2 regions of the Nonomuraea sp. NPDC051941 genome follow, and region 2 is predicted to be linked to the other one. Evidence: riboswitches for the same ligand, from Rfam matches in the RefSeq annotation. Region 2 holds a riboswitch; the other holds the start of a gene.
The links. Region 2 has a riboswitch for glycine ahead of gcvP (aminomethyl-transferring glycine dehydrogenase). Riboswitches for the same ligand answer to the same signal wherever they lie in the genome.
Positions count from the first base shown of each region.

Region 1: it holds a riboswitch for glycine, as region 2 does, so the genes downstream of both, gcvT (glycine cleavage system aminomethyltransferase GcvT) here and gcvP (aminomethyl-transferring glycine dehydrogenase) in region 2, are expected to answer to the same signal.

Region 1 is NZ_JBIUCF010000014.1:171,781-178,912, reverse strand. It holds gene ACIHFD_RS24360 (hypothetical protein) at 28-576, shown strand; gene ACIHFD_RS24355 (L-serine ammonia-lyase) at 599-1,975, opposite strand; gene gcvH (glycine cleavage system protein GcvH) at 2,030-2,419, opposite strand; gene gcvT (glycine cleavage system aminomethyltransferase GcvT) at 2,416-3,501, opposite strand; glycine riboswitch at 3,634-3,731, opposite strand; gene ACIHFD_RS24340 (hypothetical protein) at 3,826-4,656, shown strand; gene ACIHFD_RS24335 (gamma-glutamyl-gamma-aminobutyrate hydrolase family protein) at 4,671-5,360, opposite strand; gene ACIHFD_RS24330 (3-oxoacyl-ACP reductase) at 5,395-6,159, opposite strand; gene ACIHFD_RS24325 (aldehyde dehydrogenase family protein) at 6,162-7,132, opposite strand, start outside.
Region 2 is NZ_JBIUCF010000012.1:160,685-167,816, reverse strand. It holds gene ACIHFD_RS21680 (hypothetical protein) at 1-395, opposite strand, end outside; gene gcvP (aminomethyl-transferring glycine dehydrogenase) at 536-3,361, opposite strand; glycine riboswitch at 3,530-3,629, opposite strand; gene ACIHFD_RS21670 (MerR family transcriptional regulator) at 3,748-4,368, opposite strand; gene ACIHFD_RS21665 (bifunctional nuclease family protein) at 4,516-4,986, opposite strand; gene ACIHFD_RS21660 (MerR family transcriptional regulator) at 5,119-5,772, opposite strand; gene ACIHFD_RS21655 (FHA domain-containing protein) at 5,819-6,331, opposite strand; gene ACIHFD_RS21650 (sugar phosphate nucleotidyltransferase) at 6,603-7,132, opposite strand, start outside.

The DNA of each region.
Region 1 (7,132 bases), on a different contig from region 2:
GCCCCGGCCACGCGGAGAGGGGGCCTGATGCCCGAACGTACGGACGCGCAACGGACACCCCCGCGCGGCAAGGGGGCCGCGATGCGGCAGTACGCGGGCAACCGCGTCGGCCTGGCCATCGTGGGCGGCACCCTGCTGGGCCTGGGCGTGTACGCCTGGCTCCGCGGCCACGGCCGCTTCTTCGACCTGCCCGCCACCGCCAAGGTCCTCCCGAACCAGGTCCGCCGGGTGCTGGCCGACGAGCCCTGGCCCCTGTGGGTGCTGGCCCTGAGCTTCCTGCTCCTGTCGCTGGTCTCGCTCCGCTGGCTCCTGCTCAGCCTCGGCTGGGGCCGCCGCGGCGCCCGCAACGGCACGGGCACCGCGATGCTCTTCGTCGGGCTGAAGGGCGTGGAAGGGCTGGGCCGGTCGGCGGTGCGGGTCACCGAGAACGGCCTGCGCGTCACCCTGACGTGCCCGTCCACCGCGGACGTCGGCGCGGTGGTGAGCAAGCTGGACCACGACATCGTCGGCAGGATCCGCCGCGAGGTCCGCGACGACGAGGCGAGCACCGTCGTCCGCCTGCACGTCCGCCGCTGACCCGGCGGCCATCAGGGTGAGGTCAGCACTCGATCACGTTGACGGCCAGGCCGCCGCGTGAGGTCTCCTTGTACTTGTCCAGCATGTCCCGCCCGGTGTCCCGCATCGTCTTGATGGCACGATCCAGCGGCACGAAGTGGCGGCCGTCGCCGCGCAGGGCGATCCGGGCGGCCGTGATGGCCTTGTTGGAGGCCACCGCGTTCCGCTCGATGCACGGGATCTGGACCAGGCCGCCGATCGGGTCGCAGGTCAGGCCCAGGTTGTGCTCGATGCCGATCTCGGCCGCGTTCTCGACCTGCTCGGGCGTGCCGCCGAGGGCCTCCGTGAGGCCGGCCGAGGCCATCGAGCAGGCGGAGCCGACCTCGCCCTGGCAGCCCACCTCGGCGCCCGAGATCGAGGCGTTCTCCTTGAACAGCACGCCGATCGCGCCCGCCGTCAGCAGGAAGCGGACCACGCCCTCCTCGTCCGCGTGCGGGACGAAGCGGGTGTAGTACGTCAGGACGGCCGGGATGATGCCGGCGGCGCCGTTGGTGGGGGCGGTGACGATGCGGCCCCCGGCGGCGTTCTCCTCGTTGACCGCCAGCGCGAACAGCGCGACCCAGTCCATGGCCTGCAGCGGGTCCTTCTCCGCGGGCTCCGACTGCAGGCGGCGGTGGAGCTGGTTGGCGCGGCGCTTGACCTTGAGACCGCCGGGCAGGACGCCCTCCTTGGAGATGCCCCGGCGCACGCACTCCGACATGACCGCCCAGAGCCGCAGCAGGCCCGAGCGGATCTCCTCCTCGGTGCGGCCGAACGCCTTCTCGTTCTCCAGCATCAGCGCCGAGATCGACAGGCCCGTGTTGGAGCAGTGCTTGAGCAGCTCCTCGCCCGTGGTGAACGGGTAGGGCAGGACGGTGTCGTCCGGCTTGATGCGGTCGGCGCCCGTGGCCTTCTCGTCGACGACGAAGCCGCCACCCACCGAGAAGTAGACCTTCTCCCTCAGCTGCCCGCCGTCGGCGTCGTACGCGGTGAAGCGCATGCCGTTCGGGTGCTCGGGCAGCGAGATCTTGCGCTCGAAGACGAGGTGCTCGCCCACGACGAAGCGGATCTCGTGCGTCCCGTACAGCTTGACCGTGCCCGACTCGCGCATCTCGGCCAGGCGGCCGTCGATGGAGTCGACGTCGACGAGCTCGGGCTTCTCGCCGGACAGGCCGAGCAGGACCGCCTTGTCGCTGCCGTGGCCCTTGCCGGTCAGGCCGAGCGAGCCGTACAGGATGGCCTCGACCCGCGCGACCCGGGAGAGCAGGCCGTCGTCGTGCAGCCCGCGGGCGAACTTGTGCGCGGCCGCCATCGGGCCTCCCGTGTGGGAGCTCGACGGGCCGATGCCGATCTTGAAGAGGTCGAAGACGCTGATCGCCATTGATGGCGCCTTTCATGCTGGTGCCGGGGCCCGTCGCAGGGCCCCGGCAAAAGGTCAGGAATCGCCTGAGGTGAGTGCCTTGTACTCCTCGGCGGAGAGCACGTCCTCGGCGTCGCCCTCGACGCGCACCCGGAACATCCAACCGTCGCCGTACGGGTCACTGTTGACCAGGCTCGGGTCGTCGACCACGGCCTGGTTCACCTCGACGATCTCACCCCCGACGGGGGTGTAGATCTCGTTCACCGACTTGGTCGACTCCACCTCGCCGATGGAGTCGCCCGGCTCGACGGTCGAGCCGACGTCGGGGAGCTGCACAAAGACGACGTCACCAAGAGATTCGGCGGCGAAGGCCGTGACGCCGATGGTCACGGTGAGGCCGTCGTCGAGGCCGGCCACCCACTCGTGCTCCTTGGTGTAGCTCAGGTCGTCAGGGATGTTGCTCACTTGTTCCTCCTGTAGAAGGGCAGCTCTACCAGGTCCATAGGTTCATGGCTGCCCCGGATGTCCACGGCCAGGCCTGACTCGGCCTCGGTGTCCACGTAGGCCATCGCGATGGGCCTGCCCAGGCTCTGGGAGGGCGCACCGCTGGTGACCTCGCCGACGACGGCGCCGTCTTTGGTGACCGGGTAGCCGTGGCGCGGCACCCGGCGTCCCCGCGCGACCAGGCCGACGAGCCGGCGCCGGGGCGGGTCGTCCTTGATCGCCTCGAGCGCCGACCGGCCGACGAAGTCGCCCGGCTTGTCGAATTTCACCACTCTGCCCAGCCCCGCGTCGAACGGGGTCAGTTCGACGCTCAGTTCGTTGCCGTAGAGCGGCATGCCGGCTTCGAGCCTGAGGGTGTCGCGGCTGGACAGGCCGGCGGGCTTGAGGCCGTGCGGCTCGCCCGCCGCCATGAGCGCGTGCCAGAGCGGAACCGCGTCCTGGTTGGCGACGAACAGCTCGAACCCGTCCTCGCCGGTGTAGCCGGTGCGGGCGATCAGCGCCTGCCGCCCGTCGACCAGGTCGGGCAGGCCCGCGTAGTACTTGAGCCCGTCGAGGTCGGCGTCGGTGAGCGTGGCGAGGATCTCCTGGGACCGGGGCCCCTGTACGGCGATCAGCGCGTACTGGTCCGACCGGTCCTCGACCAGCACGTCATACGCCTTCGACCGCTCAATCAGCTCTTTTGCCACTTTTTCGTAGTTCGAGGCGTTTGCCACGACCATGAACTCGTCGTCGTCGAGCCGGTAGACGATGAGGTCGTCGAGCACCCCGCCCCGCTCGTTGACGATCATCGTGTATCTGGCCCGCCCGGTCGCCAGCGCCGACAGGTGGCCGACCAGCGCGTAGTCGAGCGCCTGCCCGGCCTGCGGCCCGGTCAGGAAGATTTCGCCCATGTGGGAGAGGTCGAACAGCCCGGCCGCCTGGCGAACGGCGTTGTGCTCCGCGGACTCGCTCCCGTACCGGAGCGGCATGAGCCACCCGGCGAAGTCGGTGAGCGTGGCGCCGAGGCTCTCGTGAACGTCTCGTAGCGGTGTTGGTCGGGACATTTGTCGCACCTCTGGACAGGATTGGATGCCAGCATCCTCCCCCTCTGTCATCGATGCCTGAGAGCTTCGCCCGAGTTTTGCCGGACTTTCACCTTCGGCGAGGCCCCGCGGGCCTGCTTTCCAGAGGTCACCATAGGCCGTGCGGTCCTTTGCCTTGAGAGGTTTGCGGGGAGGGCTTGCTCCTTCAGGGACCCTGACCGGCTGTCAGGGCACTCTCCCGCACGGTTTCGCCGGTGATGTCCGTCAGCCTAGTGCCGCGATGGGGTTGTTGTCGCGTTCTGAGGACTCATGAACCACTCCGGGGGTCGCCGACGTCGAAGGGGTATGAATCGGCGAACGGCGGCCCTCGGCCTGCTGACCACCCTGGCCCTGGCGGGCTGCGGCGCGTCGGAGGCGGCGGCCCCACCCCGGTACGAGGCCAGCCTGACGGTGCTCGAAGGCGGCGGTCACGGGCCGCAGCTGTGCATGATGATCATGGAGTCGCTGCCACCGCAGTGCGGCGGTCCGGACGTCGTCGGCTGGGACTGGAACAAGGTGGATCACGAGTCGCAGGGCGGCGTGAAGTGGGGCGACTACCGCGTCGTAGGCACCTGGGACGGCGCCCGGCTGACGCTCACCGAGCCGCCCGGCCCGTCCGCGAAGGCGGCCCCTGCTCGTCAGGTGGACTTCACCAGCCCGTGCCCGGCGCCGGAGGGCGGCTGGCGGCCCGTCGATCCCGCCAGGGCCACGCAGCAGGCGATGGAACAGGCGATGTCGCGGGCCGGCGCGGTCGAGGAGTTCGCGGGCGCCTGGATCGACCAGAGCTACATGGAGGGCAAGCCCGCGGAGTCACCCGAGGCCAACGACCCGCTGCGGCTGGTGCTCAACCTGAAGTTCACCGGCGACCTGTCCGGTCGTGAGGCGTGGATCCGCGAGGTGTGGGGCGGCGCGCTGTGCGTCAGCGGCGCGGCGCGCAGCGAGAGCGAGTTGCGGGAGATCCAGCGGGAGGTCGAGGCCGAGCTGGGCGGCGCTCTCGTCTCGGCCTCGACCAACGTGCTGCGCAACCAGGTGGACGTGCTGGTCTGGGTGGCCACCGACGAGCAGCGCCGCGGCATCGAGGCCAAGCACGGCGCCGGAGCCGTGGCGCTGGACGGCGTGCTCAAACCGGTGGCGTGAGGCGCTCCGGCTGATCAGCAGGCCTCGACGAGTGCCTCGAAGAGGGCGCCGTCCTCGGCCGCCTCGGGGTGCCACTGCACGGCCACGGCGAAGGGGGCCGAGTTCAGCTCGACCGCCTCGATCGTGCCGTCGCCGGCGGTGGCGGTGACCGTGAGGCCGGGTGCGAGCCGGTCGATGGCCTGGTGGTGGTAGTGGGGGACGGTCACGGGCTCCGTGCCCAGCGCCTTGGCCAGGCGGCTGCCGGGGACGGGCGTGACGGGCAGCGGGCCGAACCGGCCGGGGGCGGGGGAGTGGCCGGTGTGCCCCACGACCTCGGGGAGGTGCTGGTGGAGGCTGCCTCCGAGGGCGACGTTGAGCACCTGGAGGCCACGGCAGATGCCGAGGTACGGCAGGCCGGCGTCGAGGGCCGCCGCGATCAGCCCAAACTCCGCCTCATCCCGAAATTTGCGGATATAGCCGGTTTGATCTCCAGGCTCCTGCCCGTACCGGGCCGGGTCGACGTCCCCGCCACCGGCCAGGATCAGGCCGTCCAGGCGGCCGACGACCTGCGCGGGTTCGCCGGCCGGCGGCAGCACGATCGGCTGCCCGCCGGCGCGTACGACCTGCTCCACGTACATGTACGGCAGGAGCGCCACGGTCATGTCCCAGACCGTGAACTTCGCCGGCTCCACGTACGACGTGATGCCGATGACGGGACGCTGCACGATATGACCCCCGAGAAACCAGACCGGACCAGAGCTAGAGCGGCGTGACGTAGGCGCCGGAGATGCCCCCGTCCACCAGGAACTCACTACCGGTGATGAACGACGCGTCGTCGCTGGCCAGGAACGCCACCGCCGCCGCGATCTCCGAGGCCTCGGCGAAGCGCCCGACGGGGATGTGCACCAGCCGCCGCTGCGCCCGCTCCGGGTCCTTGGCGAACAGCTCCTGCAGCAGCGGCGTGTTCACCGGCCCGGGGCACAGCGCGTTCACCCTGATGCCCTCCCGGGCGAACTGCACGCCCAGCTCGCGTGACATCGCCAGCACGCCGCCCTTGGACGCCGTGTACGAGATCTGCGAGGTCGCCGACCCCATGACGGCCACGAACGACGCGGTGTTGATGATCGAGCCCTTGCCCTGCCGTCGCATGTACGGGATGGCGTGCTTGCAGCAGAGGTAGGCGCTGGTCAGGTTCACCTCCTGGACCCGGCGCCAGGCGTCGATGCCGGTCTCCAGGATCGAGTCGTCGTCGGGCGGCGAGATGCCGGCGTTGTTGAAGGCGATGTCCACGCTGCCGTAGGTGTCGAAGGCTGTCCGGAACATCCTGACGACGTCGTCCTCGTCGGTGACGTCGGCCTTGACGAAGAGGCCGCCGACCTCGTTCGCGGCCTTGACGCCGGCCTCCTCGTCGACGTCCACGCAGACGACCTTGGCGCCCTCCTCGGCGAACCTGCGTGCCGTGGCCAGCCCGATGCCGCTGCCCGCGCCGGTGATGACGGCCACCCGATCCTGCAAACGCTGCACTTTCACTCCCAGGAGATGAAGACGTTCTTGGTCTCGGTGAACGCCGCCAGGGCGTCAGGGCCGAGCTCCCTGCCGAGACCGGACTGCTTGAAGCCGCCGAAGGGGGTCCAGTAGCGGACCGACGAGTGCGAGTTGACCGAGAGCGCGCCCGACTCGACGGCCCTGGCCACGCGTAGCGCCCGCCCGACGTCGCGGGTCCAGATGGAGCCGCTCAGGCCGTACGGGGTGTCGTTCGCGATGCGTACGGCCTCCGCCTCGTCCTCGAAGCGCACCACGGACATGACAGGACCGAAGATCTCCTCGGTGAAGGCCGGGTCGGTGAGCTCCGGCGTCAGCACGGTCGGCGGGAACCAGAAGCCCTTGCCCTCGGGGCAGGATCCCTGCAGGTAGGGGGTGCCCTGGACGAAACCGCGCACCCGGTCGAGGTGTTCGGCGCTGATCAGCGGGCCCATGTCGGTGCCCTCGTCGAGCGGGTCGCCGACCGTGACGCCCCGCACGGCCGCCGTCAGGCGCTCCATGAACTCGTCGTACACCTCGGCCTGGACGAGGAGGCGGGAGCGGGCGCAGCAGTCCTGGCCCGAGTTGTCGAAGACCGCGTACGGCGCGGTCCTCGCGGCCCTGTCGAGGTCCGCGTCGGCGAAGACGATGTTGGCGGACTTGCCGCCCAGCTCCAGCGTGACCCGCTTGACCTGCCGGGCCGCCTTGGCGGCGATCTCCTTGCCCACCTCGGTCGAGCCGGTGAACACGATCTTCGCCACGCCGGGATGCTCGACGAGCCGGGCCCCCGCGACCTCCCCTGCCCCAGGCAGCACCTGGAGCACCCCCTCGGGGAGGCCCGCGGCGAGGGCCAGCTCCGCCAGCCTCAGCGCGGTCAGCGGGGTCCATTCGGCCGGCTTGACGATCACCGTGTTGCCGGCCGCGAGCGCCGGGGCCACGCCCCAGGTCATGATCACCATGGGGAAGTTCCACGGCA
Region 2 (7,132 bases):
CCGGTGGACGCCCACGACACCATGCGCACCGCCAGCACCAGCTCGTGCAGGAACAACGCCGCCCCGAACGACCTGTGAACCCAATGCACGCCGCTCCCGAGGGTGTAAGGCGTGAGCAGGATCCCGACCAGCAGCACCGCGAACGAGTCCCCGGCCACCGCCACGAACCGCGGCGCGGGGAGGGCGGGCGCGGCGGCCCGCAGCGCTCTCCGGGTGTAGAGGGCCGCGCCGAGGAACCCGACGGCGTACGGGACGACCGTGCGCCAGTGGACGCCGAAGTCGCTCATCCCGCAGTTGAAGGAGAAGCACCCGGGCATGATCACCAGGCAGACGGTCAGCCCGGATAACAGGGACACCTGCCCCTTGACCAGGTCGCCCACCACGCCGTCGCCCATCACCGGCCTCCCAGCCGATGATCCCACGCCAACCCGACTCCCGCGATGCCCGCTTCCGGCGCCCGACGCGGGCATGCGACGCCGAGGGCAACCGGACGGACGACGGACGCCCGCCCGGCAGGAGAGCCCGCGGGGAGCTCCTAGTCCTCGTAAGCCTCCAGCGGCGGGCAGGAGCAGACCAGGTTCCGGTCCCCGTAGGCCTGGTCGATCCGGCGCACCGGCACCCAGTACTTCCCGTCCCGCACCGACGGCAGCGGATAGGCGGCCTCACCACGCGTGTACGGGTGGGTCCACTCGTCGGCGCTGACCGACTCGGCCGTGTGGGGCGCGTTCCGCAGCGGGTTGTCCGCCGGGTCGTAGGCCCCCGACGCCACCTTGTCGATCTCGCCGCGGATCGCGATCAGCGCGTCCACGAACCGGTCGAGCTCCCCGAGGTCCTCGCTCTCGGTCGGCTCGATCATCAGCGTCCCCGCCACGGGGAACGACATGGTCGGCGCGTGGAAGCCGTAGTCGATGAGCCGCTTGGCGACGTCGTCCACGGTGACCCCGGTCTCCTTGGTGATCTGCCGCAGGTCGACGATGCACTCGTGGGCCACCAGCCCGCCGCGCCCCGTGTAGAGCACGGGGAAGTGCGGGGCGAGCCGCCTGGCCAGGTAGTTGGCCGACAGGATGGCCTGCTCGGTGGCCGCCGTGAGGCCCTCGGAGCCCATCATCCTGATGTACGCCCACGAGATCGGCAGGATCCCCGCCGAGCCGTACGGGGCCGCCGAGACGGGACCCACCGGCGTGCCGTCGTACAGCGGGTGGCCGGGCAGGAAGGCCGCCAGGTGGCCGCGGACCGCGACGGGGCCGACGCCCGGCCCGCCGCCGCCGTGCGGGATGCAGAACGTCTTGTGCAGGTTGAGGTGGGACACGTCGGCCCCGAACTCGCCCGGCTTGGCCAGCCCGACCAGCGCGTTGAGGTTGGCCCCGTCCACGTAGACCTGGCCCCCGGCCTCGTGCACCTTGGCGCACACCTCGGTGATCGTCTCCTCGTACACGCCGTGCGTCGAGGGGTACGTCACCATGATCGCGGCCAGCGCGTCCCGGTGCTTGTCGATCTTGGCGTCGAGGTCGGCCAGGTCCACGTTGCCGTCGGAGTCGCAGGCCACGACCACGACCCGCATGCCCGCCATGATCGCGCTGGCGGCGTTGGTGCCGTGGGCGGAGGACGGGATGAGGCAGACGTCGCGCTCGCCGTGCCCGTTGGCTCGGTGGTAGGCGCGGATGGCCAGCAGTCCGGCGAACTCGCCCTGCGAGCCGGCGTTCGGCTGGATGGAGACGCGGTCGTAGCCGGTCACCTCGGCCAGCCAGCCCTCCAGCGTGCCGATCAGCTCGCGGTAGCCCTCGGCCTGGTCGTCCGGCGCGTACGGGTGGATCGCGGCGAACTCGGGCCAGGTGATCGGCTCCATCTCGGTGGTCGCGTTCAGCTTCATCGTGCAGGAGCCGAGCGGGATCATGGAGCGGTCGAGCGCGATGTCCTTGTCCTGCAGCTTGCGCAGGTAGCGCAGCATGGCGGTCTCGGAGCGGTGGCTGTGGAAGACCGGGTGGGTGAGGTAGCCGGACTCGCGCGCCAGCGAGGCGGGCAGCGCGTCCGCGTCCAGGGCCACGTCGGCCCGCTCGACGCCGAAGGCGGCCCACACCTTGGCGACCTCGGCGGCGCCGGTCTTCTCGTCGCAGGAGATCGACACGTGGTCGTCGTCGACCCGCCAGAGGTTCACGCCCTGCTCGACGGCGGCGGTGACCACCTCGGCGGCCCGGCCGGGCACGCGTACGAGCACGGTGTCGAAGAACTCGCGGTGCACGACCTCCAGGCCCGCCTGGCGCAGCCCATCGGCCAGGGCCACGGCGTGGCGGTGCGCCCGGTGGGCGATCCGGCGCAGCCCCTCGGGGCCGTGGTAGACGGCGTACATGCTCGCGATGACGGCGAGCAGGACCTGCGCGGTGCAGATGTTGCTGGTGGCCTTCTCGCGGCGGATGTGCTGCTCGCGGGTCTGCAGGGCCAGCCGGTACGCGGGGTCGCCGTCGGCGTCCACCGACACGCCCACCAGGCGGCCGGGGAGCTGGCGCTGCAGGCCCTCGCGTACGGACATGTAGGCCGCGTGCGGCCCGCCGAACCCGAACGGCACCCCGAACCGCTGCGAGGAGCCGATCGCGATGTCGGCGCCCAGCTCGCCGGGCGCGGCCACGAGGGTGAGGGCCAGCAGGTCGGCGGCGGCCACGACGAGCGCGCCCGCCTCGTGCGCGGCGGCGGCCACGGCGCGGAAGTCGCGCAGCCGCCCGGACGCGCCCGGGTACTGGACGAGCACGCCGAAACACTCGGGCAGCCCGCCCTCGAGGGAGTGCTCCACCAGCGTGATGCCCAGGGGCTCGGCCCTGGTGGCGAGCACGGCCTTGGTCTGCGGCAGCGCGTCGGCGTCCACCACGAACACGCTGCTCTTGGACTTGCCCGAGCGGCGGGCCAGGGTCATCGCCTCGGCGGCGGCCGTGGCCTCGTCGAGGAGGGAGGCGCCCGCGACGGGCAGGCCCGTCAGGTCGGAGACGACGGTCTGGAAGTTCAGCAGCGCCTCGAGGCGGCCCTGCGAGATCTCCGGCTGGTACGGGGTGTAGGCGGTGTACCAGCCCGGGTTCTCCAGCAGGTTGCGCCGGATGACGGCGGGGGTGATCGTGTCGTGGTAGCCCAGGCCGATCATGGAGGTGAGCACGCGGTTGCGGCCGGCCAGGGCGCGCAGCTCGGCGATGGCCTCGGCCTCGCCGACGGCGGCGGGCAGCTGGAGCCGGTCCTTGGCCCTGATGGCCTCGGGGACGGCCACGGCCACCAGATCCGCCACGGACTCGAAGCCCACGGACTCGAGCATGCGCTGCTGCTCGGTCGCGGATGGGCCGATGTGCCTGGACGAGAACGGCGGAGCTGACAGGTCGGTCATGGACAGTGCCTCCCGAGGCTATGGAGACCGGCGCCGTGGCGCGGGCGAGTGCCGGATCTCCCCCTCTGTCAGCGCGGCGACGCCGCGACCTGAGAGCTTCACCCCGGGAATGGGGCTTGCACCGTCGGTGAGGCGCGCCTGGCGGGCGCGCCTGCTTTCCAGAGTTGCCTCACCCGAGCGGTACAGGGTGCCTGAGAGATTCCGGGGAGGGTTGCTCCTTCGGCGCCCTGAGACCCGCGGGTCCCAGGGACTCTCCCGCACGGGGTCATCAGCCTTGCTGTCCTAGATTACAACCCTCCGCGTTACGCATGAATTTCCCCGTCGATGCGTTATGTGCGGATTGCCCGGTGGGCCGCGTCCGGCGGCCCACGGCAGAAGGGGGTGTGCTAGCTGAGGCGCCGCGCGCGGCGACGGCGGGCGAGCTCGTCAGCGGGGTGGTCGGCCGGGACGCTGTCCTCGACCGCCGCTCGTTCCCCCGGCAGCTCCGCGAGGGAGCCCTCGACCTCTCGCCAGACCCGGCCGAGCGCGATGCCGAACACGCCCTGACCGCCTTGGAGCAGGTCTATCACCTCGTCGGCCGAGGTGCACTCGTAGACGCTGACGCCGTCGCTCATGAGCGTGATCTGCGCGAGGTCGGCGACCCCGCGGTCACGCAGATGCTGGACGGCCGTACGGATCTGCTGCAGCGACACCCCGGTGTCGAGGAGCCGCTTGACGACCTTGAGCACCAGGATGTCCCGGAAGCTGTAGAGCCGCTGGGAGCCCGAGCCCTGCGCGGCTCTTATCGTGGGCTCCACGAGGCCCGTGCGCGCCCAGTAGTCGAGCTGCCTGTAGGTGATGCCGGCCGCCGCGCAGGCCGTCGGCCCGCGGTATCCGATGTCCGCCGGCAGCGACGCCGGCTGTTCGTCGAAGAGCAGGCCCTGCTCTCCGGCACGCTGCCGCGCGCTCTCGCGCCGAACCGGATCTTCCTGGCCGGCCGTCTTTCCCTCGCCGCTGCTGACCGCCACGCGGACCTCCGGCTTTCTCTCATCCCGCGGCCTGATCTGGGGGTTCGTAAAGGGCGACCACGGGTTTCACTTGCACCGTAGGACCGTGACCATGCTCAGTCAACGATCCGGCTCGGCGCGTCGTGAAGCGTAAATGCACCGAAATACCTACCCCGCCCTGCCGAAGTCTTCGGGAGTGATCGTGTCAAGGAACTCTCTGAACTTCTCCACCTCGTCTTCCTGGTCGTCCGGGATGATCACCCCGGCCTCCTGGACGACCTCCTCGCTGGCGAAGATGCGCGCTCCGGTGCGCAGGGCGAGCGCGATCGAGTCGGACGGCCGCGCGCTCACCTCCACGCCGTTGGAGAAGACCAGATCGGCGAAGAAGATGCCGTCGCGCAAGGCGACGATGTTGACCGCTCGCAGGCCGACGCCCAGAGCGCTCAGCACGTCTCGGAAGAGGTCGTGGGTGAGCGGACGCGGCGGTGGCTCCTCCGCTTGGGCCAGCGCGATGGCCGTCGCCTCGGTCATGCCAATCCATATAGGAAGGAACCGCTCCCCGTGTGCCTCCTTGAGCAAGACGATCGGCTGATTTGTGGGCATTTCGACTCGAACGCCCACGACCTCCATCTGCAACACGGGCTGCTCCGTATTCCTGACCGGTCACCCGGCACAGCTGTTTGCGGGTCGCTACTGCTGACTGGCTACTGCAATTCAACGTAACACCCGGCGGGCATGGAATGCGCCTCCGCCTCCCAGCTCGCCAGGGTCTCAACGCCCCAGTACGGACCGGATCCCCGACCGCACAAGGGATGCGTGCAGGTCGAGCAGGAGTGTGGAAAGCTCCCTGGCGACCTCGTCGGCCTCCCCGATGGCGCCGGGGGCCCGCCGTTTGAGTATGGGCGCGACCGCCTGCTCGACGAGCCCGCACTCGCGCTCGGCCGCGGCCTTGACCGCCCGCAGGTGGCGGGCGCGCAGGCCAAAACGGGCCAGCGCGCCGATGCTGCGGGCCACGTTGAGCGCCTCTTCGTCATAGCGCCTGGCCACCGGGGCGAGCAGGCCGTAGTCCTCGAGCTCGGTGAGCGTCTCGTCGTCGATCTCCGCCGCCTCGAGCAGCTCGGCCCGGCTGAGCCGGACCTCCGTCTTCTCCTGTACGGCGCGCGGACGGCCGAAGCTCTCGGCCATCCTGTCCTTGATCACCCGCAGCGGCAGGTAATGGTCGCGTTGCTCGCGCAGGATGAAGCGCAGCTGCTCCACGTGCAGGTGAGTGAACTTGCGGTAGCCGGACGGGCTGCGCTCCGGCTCGATCAGCCCCTCACCCTCCAGGAAGCGGATCTTGGAGATCGTCACATCGGGGAACTCGCCCTGCAGGAGCGCGAGCACCTCCCCGATGCTCATGTGAGAGCGTGCCGCCTGGGAGGTCATGTGACCTCCCGGGACGGCGCGTCCACGAGTCGCTCGCTCGGCTCGATCATGCGCCGGCGTGGGTCCGCATCAGGAAGACGAGGCGGAACTTGCCGATCTGCACCTCGTCTCCGGAGTGCAGGGGAACCTCCTCGATGCGTTCCCTGTTGACGTAGGTGCCGTTGAGGCTGCCCACGTCGCGCACGGAGAACTGACCGCCGGGGTGGCGGTAGAACTCGACGTGGCGGCGGGAGACCGTGATGTCGTCGAGGAAGATGTCGCTCTCCGGGTGGCGCCCGGTCGTGGTGAGGTTCTTGTCCAGCCGGAAACGGCTCCCCTGGTTGGGGCCCCTGGTCACCGTGAGCAGCGCCGTGCCGGGCGGCAGCTGCTCGACCAGAGCCCGCTCCGCCAGGAGCATGTCGCCTGCCTCAGCCTCGTATGCCTCGATTCCCGCGATGGAGATCGTCGACGTGGTGTCCCCGGAGACCTCGGGTCTGGTCAGCGGTGACCCACAGCGGGAACAGAAACGGGCATCCTCGGGGTTGGCGTGCCCGCACTGCGTGCAGTAGACGCTCGGCATCGATCGGCTCGGCCTCCTACCGCGAAGACGCGGCGACGGTGCTCAAAGACGCGCCTCGCTTCGCTTTTTCAAGTTTGCGAATGCCGCAAGATACGCTGATCAGCGGCAAAGGTCAAGGCGGGGCACTGGACTGTGGTTTGGACGCAGACAAAGTTACCGCCGCTTCCGCCCCGTGGTCCATGCCGCCGCGCGTTTCTACATTACGATCTTGCGGCACTGTCTGGGCACGTCAACCCTAATGGCTTTTTTCCTCACCCTCCGCGACGATTGTTCACATGGCGGCCTGCTCCACGATGCGGGCCCACCGTTCGAGCAGGGCCTGGGCGCCGTCCATGTCGCCCGCCTCGGCCCACAGATCGGTCACGGGCTCGGTGGCCGCGGGCAGCACGAGCACCCAGCTCCCGTCGTCGTGGGCCACCCGCACGCCGTCGGTGGTGTCGATGCGCCGGCCCTCGTGCTCGGCCTCCGCCGCCTCGATGACCGAGCGCATGACGGCCCCCTTGGCCGCCCACGGCGTGGGGATCGTGCGCTTGAGCATCTTGACCTCGGGGATCCTGGCGTCGATCTGGCTGAGCGACAGGCGGGTGCGGGCCACCAGCCCGAGCAGGCGCATGAACGAGGCCAGCCCGTCGATGGCCGGGCTGAACTCCGGCACCACGAAGCCGCCGCGCCCGTCCGCCGCGAAGATCATGTCGGGGCCGGCGGCGGCCGAGGTGAGGGCGTCGAGCGCGGTGGAGGTCCACTGCACCTGTACGCCGTGGAAGCGGCAGACCTGCTCGGCGACCCTGGTCGTGGTGACCG